Kineococcus endophyticus: one gene and its partner. The protein of the gene in region 1 interacts with the protein of each later gene in a pairwise test. Links are inferred from orthologs where the notes say so. Each region holds a gene or a part of one and is shown in the gene's direction. Other genes may lie near its edges. The genes, in order: AB1207_RS16105 and clpS.

Region 1 (6,943 bases):
TCGGGGTGACGTCGAGGACCTCGTAGACCGCGGTCCGGCCGCGGTAGCCGGTCCCGCCGCACTCCGGGCAGCCGGTGCCCTTCAGCGGCGTCGCGTCGAGGATGTCCTCGATCGTGAGGTCGAGCAGCGCCAGGGTGTTCTCGTCCGGGATGTACCCGTCGGCGCACGAGTCGCAGGGTTTGCGGACGAGGCGCTGGGCGATCGCGGCCGTCAGCGAGCTGGCGACGAGGAACGGCGCCGCGCCCATGTCGACCAGACGCGTCAGGGCGCCGACGGCCGAGTTCGTGTGCAGGGTCGTCAGCACGAGGTGACCGGTCATCGACGCCTTGAGCGCCAGCTCGGCCGTCTCGGTGTCGCGGACCTCACCGATGAGGACGATGTCGGGGTCCTGGCGCAGGACCGAGCGCAGGCCGGCGGAGAACGTCATGCCGACCTTGGCGTGCACCTGGACCTGGGTGATCCCGGGCAGCTGGACCTCGACGGGGTCCTCGAGGGTGATGATGTTCTTCTCCGGCGACATCGTCGCGTGGATGGCCGCGTAGAGGGTGTTCGTCTTCCCGGACCCGGTGGGGCCGGTGATGAGGACCAGACCCTGCGGCACGCTGAGGGCCTTCTCGAAGATCTCGAGCTGCTCGGGTTCGAACCCGAGGGAGGGCAGCGAGGGGACGTCGTCGCCGCGCGTCAGCAGGCGGATGACGATCTTCTCTCCGTGCAGCGCCGGCAGCGTCGAGACACGGCAGTCGATCGCGGACCCGTCGACCATGACGCGGGTGCGGCCGTCCTGGGGGATGCGGCGCTCGGAGATGTCCAGGCCGGAGATGATCTTGATGCGGCTGATGACGCTCGGCGCGACCCGCTTGGGGGCGCTCATGACGTCGCGCAGCAGGCCGTCGACGCGGAACCTCACGCGCAGCTGGTCGCGCTGGGACTCCAGGTGGATGTCGGAGCAGCGCAGCCGGACGGCGTCGGACAGGATCCGGTTGACGAGCTTGACGATGGGGGCGTCGTCGTCGACCGAGCCGTTGAGCGCGGCGAGCGGGTCCTCGTCCTCGTCGTCGGTGGCGTCCTCGACCATCCGCGAGACCTGCGAGGTGTCCTCGGTGAGGGACCACGCGCGGGCGAGGTGGTCGCGGATCTGGGAGTCCATCGCGACGACGACGTGCAGCTCGGGGGTGCGCGTGTAGAGCTTCACGTCGTCCAGGGCGAGGACGTTCGTGGGGTCGGCGGCCGCGACGAGCAGGTACTCCGGCGTCTTGTCCAGGACGAGGACGCGGCAGCGCTCGGCGACGGCGCGCGGCAGGATCCGCACGACGTCGGGGGCGAGGTTGATGCGCGAGAGGTCGACGTGCTCGAGGTTCAGCAGCTCGGCGAGGCACTGGGCCAGCTCGGCCTCGGAGACCATGCCGAGCTCGACGAGGATCTGCCCCAGGCGCCGGCGCGGGCCCTCGACGTTGCGCTGCTCGGCGAGCGCCACCTCGAGGTCCTCGGGGACCAGCAGGCCCTTCTCGACGAGGACGTCGCCCAGGCGCTTGCGGACCTGGTTGCCACCCTGCTCGGGGACCTGGCCCGTGGCGGGGCCCGCTCCGGGGCCGTCGTCGAGAGTCGTCACCCGTCAGGTGTCGGCACCTCACGCTCCGAACCTGAGTCCGGCTCCGCCACGCGGGTGGGCGCACCCGGCTCGGTCACCCGCTTGCGCTTCTTGCCGCCCTTGCGCTTGGCGTCGCGTGACGGCGACGCCGAGACGGTGACGCCCTCCTCGGCGAGCTCCTCGAGGATCGAGCGCAGCTCCGAGCGGACGAAGTCGCGCGTGGCGACGTCGCGCAGCGCGATGCGCAGGGCCGCGACCTCGCGGGTGAGGTACTCGGTGTCGGCCAGCGCCCGTTCGTCGCGTGAGCGGTCCTGCTCGTTGAGGACGCGGTCGCGGTCGTCCTGCCGGTTCTGCGCGAGCAGGATGAGGGGAGCCGCGTACGACGCCTGCAGCGACAGGATGAGCGTGAGCAGGGTGTAGTTCAGGGCCCGCGGGTCGAACTGCACGCTCTTGGGGGCGAAGGTGTTCCACGCCAGCCACACGGCGACGAACACCGTCATGTAGACGAGGAAGCGGCCCGTGCCCATGAAGCGGGCGAAGCCCTCGGAGGCGCGGCCGAACGCGTCGGGGTCGAACTGCGGACGCGCCAGCCAGGGGCGCCGGCTCTCGCGGGGGGTGTCGAGGGACACCGCCTCGCGGCGCTGGCCGCGGCGGTTCTCGCGGGCTTCAGGCACGGGTGCTCTCCTGTCCGGTCGGCCCTTCGAAGACCTCCTCCTCCGCGTCGCGCCAGTCCTCCGGCAGCAGGTGGTCCAGGACGTCGTCGGCGGTCACGGCCCCCAGCAGGTGGCCGTCCTCGTCGACCACGGGCAGCGAGACGAGGTTGTACGCCGCCAGCTGGCGCGTCACCGCCTGCAGCGTCTCCTCCGGGGCGAGGGGGTCGATGTCGTTGTCCAGCAGCTGACCCAGCGGTGTCTGCGGCGGTTCGCGCAGCAGCCGCTGCAGGTGCGCGGTGCCGAGGTAGCGCCCCGTGGGCGTCTCCAGCGGCGGCCGGCAGACGTAGACGGCGGTGGCGAGCGGGACGTTCAGCTCGGTGCGCCGCACGTGGGCCAGTGCCTCTGCGACGGTGTCGTCGGGGGCCAGGACGACGGGGTCGGTCGTCATGAGACCACCGGCGGTGTAGTCGTCGTAGGCCAGGAGGCGGCGGACCGGGTCGGCGTCCTCGGGGTCCATGAGGGCCATGAGCCGCTCGGCCTGCTCCGAAGGCAGCTCCGACAGCAGGTCGGCCGCGTCGTCGGGCTGCATCTCCTCCAGGACGTGCGCGGCGCGGTCGCCCTCCAGGCCCGAGAGGATCTCGATCTGGTCGTCCTCGGGCAGCTCCTCGAGGACGTCGGCGAGCCGCTCGTCGTCGAGGGCCGCGGCGACCTCCCGTCGGCGCTTGGGCGTCAGCTCGTGGATCACCTCGGCCAGGTCGGTCGCCTTGAGCTCCTCGAAGGCCGCGAGCAGGTTCGTCGCCCCCTGGTCCAGGTCGGGGGAGGCCAGCCCGATGACGCCGCCGAGGACGCCCTCGACCGGGATGGTCATGGTCTCCCCGCGCCGCCGGAGCCGGCCGGACAGCCCGCGCGGGTTCGTCCCGCGACGCACGAACAGCCGGGTGAGGTGCCAGTCGCGGGCGCGGACGGCGTCCAGTCCCAGGTCCTCGATCGTGGCCTCCCCGCTGCCGTCGGCGAGCTGGACCGTGCGGTCGAGGAGCTCTGCGAGCAGCAGCGTCTCGGCGCCGCGCTGCTCGAAGCGGCGCATGTTCACCAGGCCCGTCGTGATGACCTGACCGGCGTCGATGGACGTCACGCGGGTCATGGGGACGAAGACGCGGCGGCGACCGGGGACCTCGACGACCAGACCGATGACGCGCACCGGTCCGCGCGGTCGCAGCATCCCCACGACGTCGCGGACCCGGCCGACCTGGTCGCCCTGGGGGTCGAAGACCGACGTGCCCGCCAGGCGGGCGGCGAAGACACGCGTGGTGGGTCCGGTCACACGTTCCAATCTAGGGGTTGACTTCCAGCTCGCGGTGCGCGACGTGCGCTCCTACCGTGACGGCATGGCCAAGGAGAGCAAGAAGATGAAGTCCGAGGGCACCCCGCTCTACACGATCCCCGGGCTGACGACGGAGCAGGGCGCCGAGATCGCAGCGCTCCTGCAGGACCGCCTCAACGCCCTGACCGACCTGCACCTGACGCTGAAGCACGTCCACTGGAACGTCGTGGGCCCGCACTTCGTGGCGGTCCACGAGATGCTCGACCCGCAGGTCGACGCCGTCCGCGAGATGGCCGACACGACCGCCGAGCGCATCGCCACCCTGGGCCTGTCGCCCGTCGGCACCCCGGGCGCGCTCGTCGCCGACCGCGGCTGGGACGACTACTCCATCGGTCGCGCGGGCGCCATCGAGCACCTGGGTGCGCTCGACCTCGTCTACAGCGGCGTCATCGAGGACCACCGCAAGGCCATCGAGGCCACGGACGACCTCGACCTCGTCACGCAGGACATGCTCATCGCGCAGGCCGGCCAGCTCGAGCAGTTCCACTGGTTCGTCCGCGCCCACCTCGAGACCACCGGTGGTCAGCTCACCACCGCCGGTGCCAGCACCGAGGTCGAGGCCACGCGGCAGGCGGGACGCGCGGGCGTCAAGCGCAAGTCCGCCTGAGCACTCCCTGGGAGTACGGTCCCGGCGGGCACTGAGCGTGGTCCCGCGGCGTTGACCAGGACGACGGCGGCCCCGCCAGGGGCGCGTCGCCGATCCTGCGCCGACGTCGCGGGACGGGTCGAGAAGGTGAGGAAGTCTGATGTCGAACCTCGGGCCCATGGGTGGTCCGCGCCGGATCACCACGCCGACGCCCCCCTCGGGCGAGACGATCGGCCGCTACGGGACCTACTCCGAGGCGCAGCGCGCGGTGGACTTCCTCTCCGACGAGCACTTCCCGGTGCAGAACGTGACGATCGTCGGCACCGGGCTGCAGATGGTCGAGCGGGTCACGGGGCGGCTGACCTACGGTCGCGCAGCGGGCGCGGGGGCCGCCTCCGGAGCTTGGTTCGGTCTGCTCATCGGGCTCATGCTGTCGGTGTTCGGTCCCGGCGGCAGCGGGGCGCTCCTGACGGGCATCCTCGTCGGTGCCGGGTTCGGGATGCTCTTCGGCGTCATCTCCTACGCCCTCACCGGCGGGCGCCGCGACTTCACGTCGTCCTCGCAGATCGTCGCATCGGAGTACACCGTCCTGTGCCTGCCGCAGCTGGCCGGTCAGGCCCGGGAGGTGCTCTCGCGCCTGCCCAACGGGCTCGGCCGCGACAGCGGGTCGCCGTCGGGCCAATCCCCGTGGGGTGCGCCCGACGCGTCGCAGCGACCGTGGGGTCCGCCGCCCGGCGGCACCCAGCCGTACATGCCGCCGCCGCAGCCCGGCTCGGCTCCGGCGACGCAACCGCCACCCCCGCCGTCGTTCGAGAAGGCACCCGAGCCCGAGCCGGTGCACGACCTCTCGGGTCCGACGTACGCCGAGAAGATGGAGGAGGCACGCCGTCAGCGGCGCGCTGCCGAGGCGAGAGCGCGCGAGGAGCAGGACCGCTCCGAGCGCTGACCGTCGACCAGGGACCGCCGTCCGACGCCTCGCGTCGGGCGGCGGTCCTGTCTCGTCCGGGTGTCAGCGCAGCGACGCCATCCACGCCTCGACGTCGTCGGGCGTGCGGGGGAGGGCGGCCGACAGGTTCTCGACCCCGTCGGCCGTGACGAGCACGTCGTCCTCGATGCGGACGCCGATGCCGCGCAGCTCCTCGGGCGCCAGCTCGTCCTCGGTCTTGATGTAGATCCCCGGCTCGATGGTGAAGACCATCCCCTCGCGCAGCTCGGCGTCGAGGTACATCTCCTTGCGGGCCTGCGCGCAGTCGTGGACGTCGAGGCCGAGGTGGTGGCTCGTGCCGTGCGGCATCCAGCGCCGGTGGAACTGCCCCTCCTCGCCGAGGGAGGTGGCGGCGTCAACGGGCAGCATCCCCCAGGCGGACAGCCGGTCGGCGACGACCTCCATGGCCGCCGCGTGCACCTCGCGGAACTTCACGCCCGGCCTGGCGACGGCGAAGGCGGCCTCGGCGGCGTCGAGCACGGCCTGGTAGACGCGGCGCTGGGCCGGGGTGAACGTGCCGTCGACGGGCAGCGTGCGCGTGACGTCGGCGGTGTAGAGCGAGTCCACCTCGACGCCGGCGTCCAGCAGCAGCAGCTGACCGGGGGCGATGGCGCCGTCGTTGCGGATCCAGTGCAGCGTGCAGGCGTGGTCGCCGGCCGCCGAGATCGTCTCGTACCCGACGCCGTTGCCCTCGATGCGGGCCGTGCCGTCGAAGGCGGCCTCGACGACGCGCTCACCGCGGGCGTGACCGACGGCGCGGGGGAGGGTGCGCACGACCTCCTCGAAGCCGCGGGCGCTGGCGGCGACGGCGTCGCGCAGCTGCGCGACCTCCCACTCGTCCTTCACGAGGCGCAGCTCGGACAGCGCCGTGACGAACTCCTCGTCGGCCTTCTCGCGTGCCTTCTCGTCCGCCGGGCCCCGCAGCGGCGTCACGAGCGCGGTGACCGCCGGGTCGGCGTCGGGCACGATCCGCAGCCCGCGCGCGCCCTCGAGGCCGGCCGTCACCTCGTCGGTGAGCGTCGCGACGTCGTGGCAGGCCAGGCCCGTCTGGGCGGCGAGGGCCGGCAGGGTCGTGCGCGGGCCCACCCACAGCTCGCCGTAGCGGGCGTCGGCGAAGAACTCCTCGGTGTCGCGCGCCGCCTGCGGCCGCACGTACAGGACGGCGTCGTGGCCCTGGTCGGTCGGGAGCAGGACGAGGACGGCGTCCGCCTCGCGGTCGGTGCCCAGGCCCGTGAGGTGCGCGAACGCCGAGTGCGGGCGGAAGCGGTAGTCGCAGTCGTTGGACCGGCGCACCAGCGTGCCGGCGGGCACGACGAGCACCTCGCCCGGGAAGAGCGAGGACAGCACCTCGCGGCGGCGGGCGGCGAAGGGCGCCACCCCCGCGGCCTCGAGGTCCTCGGCCGGACGCGGACCCCAGCCCTGCGCGATGAACTGCCGGAAGGCGGCCGAGCGCGGCGTCGACCGGTGCGACGTCATCGTCCCGTCCTGCGCGTCCGCACCGCTCGCGTCACCCTCCACGACGGTGCCCTCGCCCTCGGGCGCCTGGCGGTCCAGCAGGTCCGCCACGCCCCCGTCCTTGGCCCCGTCGGGAGCGCCGTCGGTGGTCTGGTCGGTCGTCGTCTGCGAGCTCACCCGTTCATCATCGCCCCGGGCGGGTCGCGCTGTCGCTCCGCCCCGGCCCGTCGCCGGACGACCCGCGACGCAGCGTGACCAGAGGTTGACGACGGACCGTCACCGGGGCCACCGTGGA
Region 2 (6,829 bases), on another replicon or contig:
CGCGCTTCCGGCACGAGCACACGTTCGAGGTCGAGGGCCCGGGCATGACGATCATGACCGACCGGATGTCCTGGAGCTCCCCGTTCGGGCCGCTCGGCCGGGTGGCCGACGTCCTGTTCGTGCGGCGGACCCTGCGCCAGCTGCTGGCCGACCGCAACTCCGAGATCGTCCGCCGCTTCAGCTGAGCGGAACCGCCCGCGCGCGGTGTCCGTTGCCCCGGCATGGGATTCCTGGACAACCTGAAGAGCAAGGGCCTCCTGGCGGGCGACCAGCTCAAGACCAAGGTCGGTCAGTTCAAGAGCAAGGACTTCGCCGAGGCGAGCATGGCGACCTGCGCGCTCATCGCGGCCGCCGACGGCAGCATCGAGCCGGAGGAGCGCCAGAAGACGGCGGCGTTCATCGGCAGCAACGACGTCCTGTCCGTCTTCAACGCCGGTGACCTGCGCGAGTCCTTCGACAAGTGGTGCGGCAAGCTCAGCGCCGACTACGACTTCGGCAAGATCGAGGCGCTGCAGGCCGTCGGCAAGCTGCGCAGCAAGCCCGACCAGGCCCGCGCCGTCGTCCAGGTCGGCGTCGTCATCGGCGGCGCCGACGGCGACTTCGACCCCACCGAGCAGAAGGCGGTCCGCGAGATCTGCCAGGCCGTGGGCATCGACCCGGCCGAGTTCGGCGTGGCCTGAGCACCTGGCAGGCTTCCTCCCATGAGCACGCCCCCCGGGTGGTACCCCGACCCGTCCGACCCGCGCAGCACCGACCTGCGCTGGTGGGACGGGTCGCGGTGGACCGACCACGTCCACGCCCAGCAGCAGGCCCCGTCGCTGACGAAGGCGCCCACGAACCCCTACGCCGGCCCGCAGCAGCACTACCCCGAGTACCCGCCGTCGCAGTACCCGGCGCCCGGGGTCAAGGCCATCGCGACGCCGGACGGTCAGGCCCTGGGAGGGCTGGGGTGGCGGCTGCTGGCGCGGATCGTGGACTACGTCCTCGTCTCGATCATCGCCACGATCGCCGGCTGGGCCCCGCTGCAGACGCTGACGGGCCTCATGGACACCGCGGTGCAGTCCCTCATGGCGGGCAACACGCAGGCCTACGTCGACCAGGTCGGCCTGGCGACGCAGAGCAGCGCCCTGCGCACCTTCACGTTCGTGTACCTCGCGGTCAGCGCGGTCTACACGGTCCTGACCCTGCGCTTCTACGGCGCGACGCCGGGCAAGGCGCTGTTCCGCCTGCGGGTTCGGGACTGGAACCGCCCCGGTCACCCGGGGTGGCTGCAGTGCATCTCGCGCTGGGTCGGCTGCGACATGCTCGGCCAGATCATCCCGCTGTACCTGCTGCTGGACTTCCTCTGGCCGTGCTGGGACCAGCGCAAGCAGGCCCTGCACGACAAGCTGGCCCGCACGGTGGTCGTGCGGCGCTGACGGCGCGGCGCTGATCAGCCCTCGAGCACGGGGTCCCCGACGAGGACGACCCCGTGCTCGCTCATTTCGGCCAGGGCCGCCTGCACGGTGGGGGCCGAGATCCCGGCCGTCAGCCCGAGCAGGACGGTCGTGCGGAACCCGGCGCGGGCCGCGTCCAGCGCGGTGGCGCGCACGCAGTGGTCGGTCGCCAGGCCCACGACGTGGACGTCGTCCACCCCCTTGCCGCGCAACCAGTCCGCGAGGCCGGTGTCGAGTTCCCCGCCCTCCGTGGTCACGGTGGTGGACACCCCCTCGAACCCCGAGTAGGCCGCCGCGTACTGCCCCTTGCGGAACACGGCCTCCACCCGGGAGGTGTCGAGGTCGTCGTGCAGCAGCGCGCCGGTCGACCCGACCCGGCAGTGCGGCGGCCAGGAGTCGACGAAGTCGGGGGTGTCGGAGAAGTGCGCCCCGGGGTCGATGTGGAAGTCCTGCGTCGCGACGACGTGGTCGTAGGCGATGCCCCGGCCGTCGCCGGTGTCCCGGGCCAGCAGCTGGCTGATCGCGCGGGCGACCTCGTCGCCACCCGCGACGGCGAGCGCCCCACCGGGGCAGAAGTCGTTCTGGACGTCGACGACGACGAGCGCGCGGGTCACCGGGCCACCTCCCGCTCCGAGGCCAGGACGGTGGTCGGGATGGCCGGGTCGCCCTTGGACAGCGCGAGCCCGTCCCAGGGCAGCGTGACCAGCGCCCGGCGCAGGTGCTCGCGGGAGGCCTGCAGGTCCGGCAGGTCCTCGACCCGTTCGCCGCCGGAGACCATCGGCACCTGCAGCGGCCGGTCGTTCGGCTCGCGCGGCGGGGTGAAGCCGACGCCGAGGACCTCGTCGGTCGCGGTGCCCGTCGGACGGTGGCGGCGGACGGCGGTCTTGCGCCCGCCCTGGGTCACCTTCGACGTCGAGCGCTTGGCGACGGGGCGGCCGTCGACCTCGACGAGCTTGTAGACCAGGCCCGCGGTCGGTGCCCCCGACCCCGTGACGAGCGAGGTGCCCACGCCGTACCCGTCGACGGGCGCGGCGCGCAGGGCGGCGAGGGCGTACTCGTCGAGGTCGCCGGAGACGACGATGCGGGTCGCGGTGGCGCCCAGGGAGTCCAGCTGTGCGCGGGCCTGGACGGCGAGCACCTCCAGGTCGCCGGAGTCGATGCGCACGGCGCCGAGCTGCGGTCCGGCGACCTCGACGGCCGTGGCGATGCCGGCGGTGATGTCGTACGTGTCCACGAGCAGGGTGGTCCCGACGCCGAGCGCGTCGACCTGGGCGCGGAACGCCTCGGCCTCGGTGTCGTGCAGCAGCGTGAAGGCGTGCGCGGACGTCCCCGACGTCGGGATCCCGTAGGACGCCCCGGCCTGCAGGTTGGAGGTGGACGTGAACCCCGCGAGGTAGGCCGCGCGGGAGGCGGCGACGGCGGCGTGCTCGTGGGTGCGGCGCGAGCCCATCTCGATGAGCGGGCGGTCCCCGGCGGCCTGCGCCATCCGGGACGCGGCGGCGGCGATGGCGCAGTCGTGGTTGAGGATCGACAGCACGACGGTCTCGAGCACGACCGCCTCGGCGAAGGTCCCGGTGACGGTGAGGATCGGGGAGCCGGGGAACCACAGCTCGCCCTCGACGTACCCCTCGATGGACCCCGAGAAGCGGTAGCGGGCCAGCCAGTCGAGCGTCCGGTCGTCCAGGACGCCGCGCAGCCCGGTCAGCAGGTCGGGGTCGAAGGTGAAGTCGCGCACCGCGTCCAGGACGCGGGCGGTGCCGGCGACGACGCCGTACCGCCGTCCCTCCGGCAGTCGCCGGCCGAAGACCTCGAACGTGCAGGCCCGGTCGCCGGTCCCGTCCGACAGCGCGGCCTGCAGCATCGTCAGCTCGTAGTGGTCCGTCAGCAGGGCGGTGCTCACCATGCAGCGAATCTAGCCACGTCCGGTTGCCTAGACTGCACGGGTGTCCGTCGTCCTGACCGCTCCCACCGAGCTCGAGCGTCCGGAAGCCGACCTCACCACCAGCCCGGACACCCCGTGGGTCACCCTCGTCTGGAACGACCCGGTCAACCTGATGTCCTACGTGACCTACGTCTTCCGCACCCACTTCGGGTACTCCGAGGCCAAGGCGGAGGCGCTCATGATGGACGTGCACCAGAAGGGCCGTGCCGTGGTGAGCTCTGGCACGCGCGAGTCCATGGAACGCGACGTCGAGGCGATGCACGGCTACGGCCTGTGGGCGACCTTGCAGAAGGACGAGTGAGTGGCCACCTTCCGACGGTCCCGGCACGGACTGTTCTCCCTCACGCTGCACGTCTCCGAGGCCGACCTCCTCGCCTCCCTGGCGCGCGAGGTCGTCGAGCTGCTCGAGGTGCCCGAGCCCCCGGTGCGCCGGGTCGACCCCCTGGCGGCCGAGCTCGGGCTCGAGGACCTGCCCCGGTTCGAGGACGTCCCCGACCTCGGTGCCGACGGCCCGACGACGGCGCCGGAGGACGAGGTCCTGCAGCGGCTGCTGCCCAACGCCTACGCCGCCGACGACCCGCAGGCCTCGGCGGACTTCCGCCGGTTCACCGAGCGCGGGCTGCGCGAGCGCAAGGCCGCCGCCGCGCGGGCCATGCTCGCCACGCTGGACCCCGTCGTGGGGCAGGGCGGGCGCGTCCAGCTCGACGCCGACGGCGCCCGGACGTGGCTCGTGGCGCTCAACGACATCCGGCTCGCCCTCGGCACGCGGCTGGGGGTCAGCGACGAGCGCGACGCCTACGAGGACCTGGCCGAGGACGACCCCGCGCGCTGGGCGTGGGCCGTGTACGACTTCACCACCCACCTCCAGGAGACGCTCGTGAGGTCCCTCTCGTGACCGGTGTCGTGACGGGCAGCGGCAGGGAACTGCCCATCGGGATCTTCGACTCCGGGGTGGGCGGGTTGACCGTGGCCCGCGCGGTGCTGGACCAGCTGCCGCACGAGTCGGTGCACTACGTGGGGGACACCGCGCACGCCCCCTACGGCCCCAAGCCGATCGCCGAGGTGCGCCGGTTGGCGCTCGACGTCCTCGACCGGCTCGTGGAGTCGGGCGTGAAGATGCTCGTCATCGCCTGCAACTCCGCCTCGGCGGCGATGCTGCGCGACGCCCGCGAGCGCTACGACGTGCCCGTCGTCGAGGTGATCCAGCCGGCCGTGCGCCGGGCCGTGCGCGCCACCCGCAACGGCCGCGTCGGGGTCATCGGCACCCGGGCGACGATCTCCTCGCGCGCCTACGAGGACGCCTTCGCCGCCGCGCCGCACCTGGCGCTGACGACGGCCGCGTGCCCGGCCTTCGTCGAGTTCGTCGAGCGCGGGGTGACGAGCGGTCCGGAGCTGCTGACGGCGGCCCGGGAGTACCTGGCCCCGGCCATCGCGGCCGACGTCGACACGCTCGTCCTGGGCTGCACGCACTACCCCCTGCTGATGGCGGTGCTGCGCAGCGTCGTCGGCGACGACGTCACCCTCGTCTCGAGCGCGGAGGAGACGGCGTTCGACGTCTACCGCGAGCTCGCGGCGCGCGAGCTGCTGCGCCCCGACGACCTGCCGCAGCCGCGGCACCGGTTCACCTCGACGGGCGACGCCCGCGCGTTCCGCCTGCTGGCGCAGCGCTTCCTGGGGCCCCAGCTGGGACCTCAGCTGGTCGACGTCGACGAGACCGGTCCGCTCTACCTCGGCGCACTCTGAGCATCGGCGCCCCCTCGCGGGGCGCCGGCGCCACGGTCCAGCGCGCCGAGGCCGCGACGGCCTGGCTGCGGGCGCCGTCGGTGAACTCCAGGACGACGCGGCGGCGCAGGGGCCCGGTGCGGTGCACCGCGGCGACCTCGCGGACGACCGTGCGGGACAGCGGCCGGGGGCTCCACCGCAGCGGACGCAGGGCCACACCCTCGTGGTCGGCCGGGCCGGTGACGACGCGGTCACCCGGCTGCAGTGCCGCCGTCGAACGTCGAGACATGGGGCACAGCATGGACCTCCGCGGGCCCGTGTGGGACCACGTTCACCGAACGACCATGCATTGCGACGCAGCGTGTTCCGGGCGCGACGTCCAGTGATCGGTCACACTGGGGGAGTGACCCAGCAGACCCCCTCCCGCGCCGACGGCCGCGCCGCCGACGAGCTGCGCCCCGTGACCATCACCCGCAACTGGCTCGACCACGCCGAGGGCAGCGTCCTCGTGGAGTTCGGGCGCACCCGGGTCCTGTGCGCGGCCTCCTTCACCGAGGGCGTCCCGCGCTGGCGCAAGGGGTCGGGGCAGGGGTGGGTGACCGCGGAGTACGCGATGCTCCCGCGCTCGACCAACACCCGCAGCGACCGAGAGTCGGTCAAGGGCAGGATCGGCGGCCGCACCCACGAGATCTCCCGCCTCGTCGGCCGGTCCCTGCGGGCCGTCGTCGACACCGCGCAGCTGGGGGAGAACACGATCGTCCTGGACTGCGACGTCCTGCAGGCCGACGGCGGCACCCGCACGGCCGCCATCACGGGCGCCTACGTGGCGCTCGCCGACGCGATCTCCTGGGCCCGCGGCCAGGGCATCGTCAAGGCCTCGAAGCAGCCGCTCACCGGCTCGGTCTCGGCCATCAGCGTCGGGGTCGTCGACGGGGTGCCCGTCCTGGACCTGCCGTACGTCGAGGACGTGCGCGCCGAGACCGACATGAACGTCGTCGTGACCGGCGACGGGAAGTTCGTCGAGGTGCAGGGCACCGCCGAGGGCGCGCCCTTCGACCGGTCCGAGCTCGACGCCCTCCTCGACCTCGCGCTCACGGGGACGACACGACTCGCTGCGCTGCAGGCGGAGGCGCTCGCCCGATGAGCGCTCGCGTCGTGCTCGCCACCCGCAACGCGCACAAGGTGGGGGAGCTGCGGGCCGTCCTCGCCCCGCTGCTGCCCGACGTCGAGGTGCTGACCGTCGACGCCTTCGAGGACGTGCCCGAGGTCGCCGAGACGGAGGTGACCTTCGCGGGCAACGCGCTCCTGAAGGCGCGCGCGGTCGCGGCCGCCACCGGCCTGCCCGCGATCGCCGACGACTCCGGCATCGCCGTCGACGTCCTGGGCGGCTCGCCGGGGATCTTCTCGGCGCGCTGGGCCGGCCGGCACGGCGACGACGTCGCGAACCTGCACCTGCTGCTGGCCCAGATCGCGGACGTCCCCGCGCAGCACCGCGGCGGCGCCTTCGTCTGCGCCGCCGCCCTGGCCCTGCCCGACGGGACGAGCGCGGTCCGGGAGGGGCGCTCGCGCGGGACCGTCACGACGGCCCCCGCCGGGGGCGGCGGCTTCGGCTACGACCCGTGCTTCGTGCCCGAGGGGTCGGACCGCACGCTCGCCGAGCACACGGCCGAGGAGAAGAACGCGATCAGCCACCGCGGGAAGGCCTTCCGCGCCCTGGCCCCGGTCGTCG

The links.
Region 2: the proteins of AB1207_RS16105 (region 1) and clpS interact in binary tests that used the Escherichia coli proteins (3 or more experiments, as listed by UniProt). The link is inferred for Kineococcus endophyticus from one-to-one orthologs.

The regions. Positions count from the first base shown.
Region 1 is NZ_JBFNQN010000011.1:47,744-54,686, forward strand. What follows is about bases 2,456-5,427. They hold AB1207_RS16105 (Dps family protein), read left to right. Parts: upstream 2,456-3,626; coding sequence 3,627-4,229; downstream 4,230-5,427. Other genes in these bases: AB1207_RS16100 (magnesium transporter MgtE N-terminal domain-containing protein), read right to left, coding at 2,456-3,562; AB1207_RS16110 (YflT domain-containing protein), read left to right, coding at 4,369-5,154; AB1207_RS16115 (aminopeptidase P family protein), read right to left, coding at 5,218-5,427. Outside these bases: AB1207_RS16090 (GspE/PulE family protein), read right to left, coding at 1-1,609; AB1207_RS16095 (DUF1003 domain-containing protein), read right to left, coding at 1,606-2,262; more of AB1207_RS16100, read right to left, coding at 2,255-2,455; more of AB1207_RS16115, read right to left, coding at 5,428-6,669.
Region 2 is NZ_JBFNQN010000010.1:33,589-40,417, forward strand. The notes cover bases 2,172-5,029. They hold clpS (ATP-dependent Clp protease adapter ClpS), read left to right. Parts: upstream 2,172-3,379; coding sequence 3,380-3,679; downstream 3,680-5,029. Other genes in these bases: AB1207_RS14915 (nicotinate phosphoribosyltransferase), read right to left, coding at 2,172-3,339; AB1207_RS14925 (DUF2017 domain-containing protein), read left to right, coding at 3,680-4,273; murI (glutamate racemase), read left to right, coding at 4,270-5,029. Also shown: AB1207_RS14895 (SRPBCC family protein), read left to right, coding at 1-185; AB1207_RS14900 (tellurite resistance TerB family protein), read left to right, coding at 222-680; AB1207_RS14905 (RDD family protein), read left to right, coding at 702-1,418; AB1207_RS14910 (nicotinamidase), read right to left, coding at 1,433-2,050; more of AB1207_RS14915, read right to left, coding at 2,047-2,171; more of murI, read left to right, coding at 5,030-5,121; rph (ribonuclease PH), read left to right, coding at 5,504-6,244; rdgB (RdgB/HAM1 family non-canonical purine NTP pyrophosphatase), read left to right, coding at 6,241-6,829. UniProt on the Escherichia coli protein: Involved in the modulation of the specificity of the ClpAP-mediated ATP-dependent protein degradation.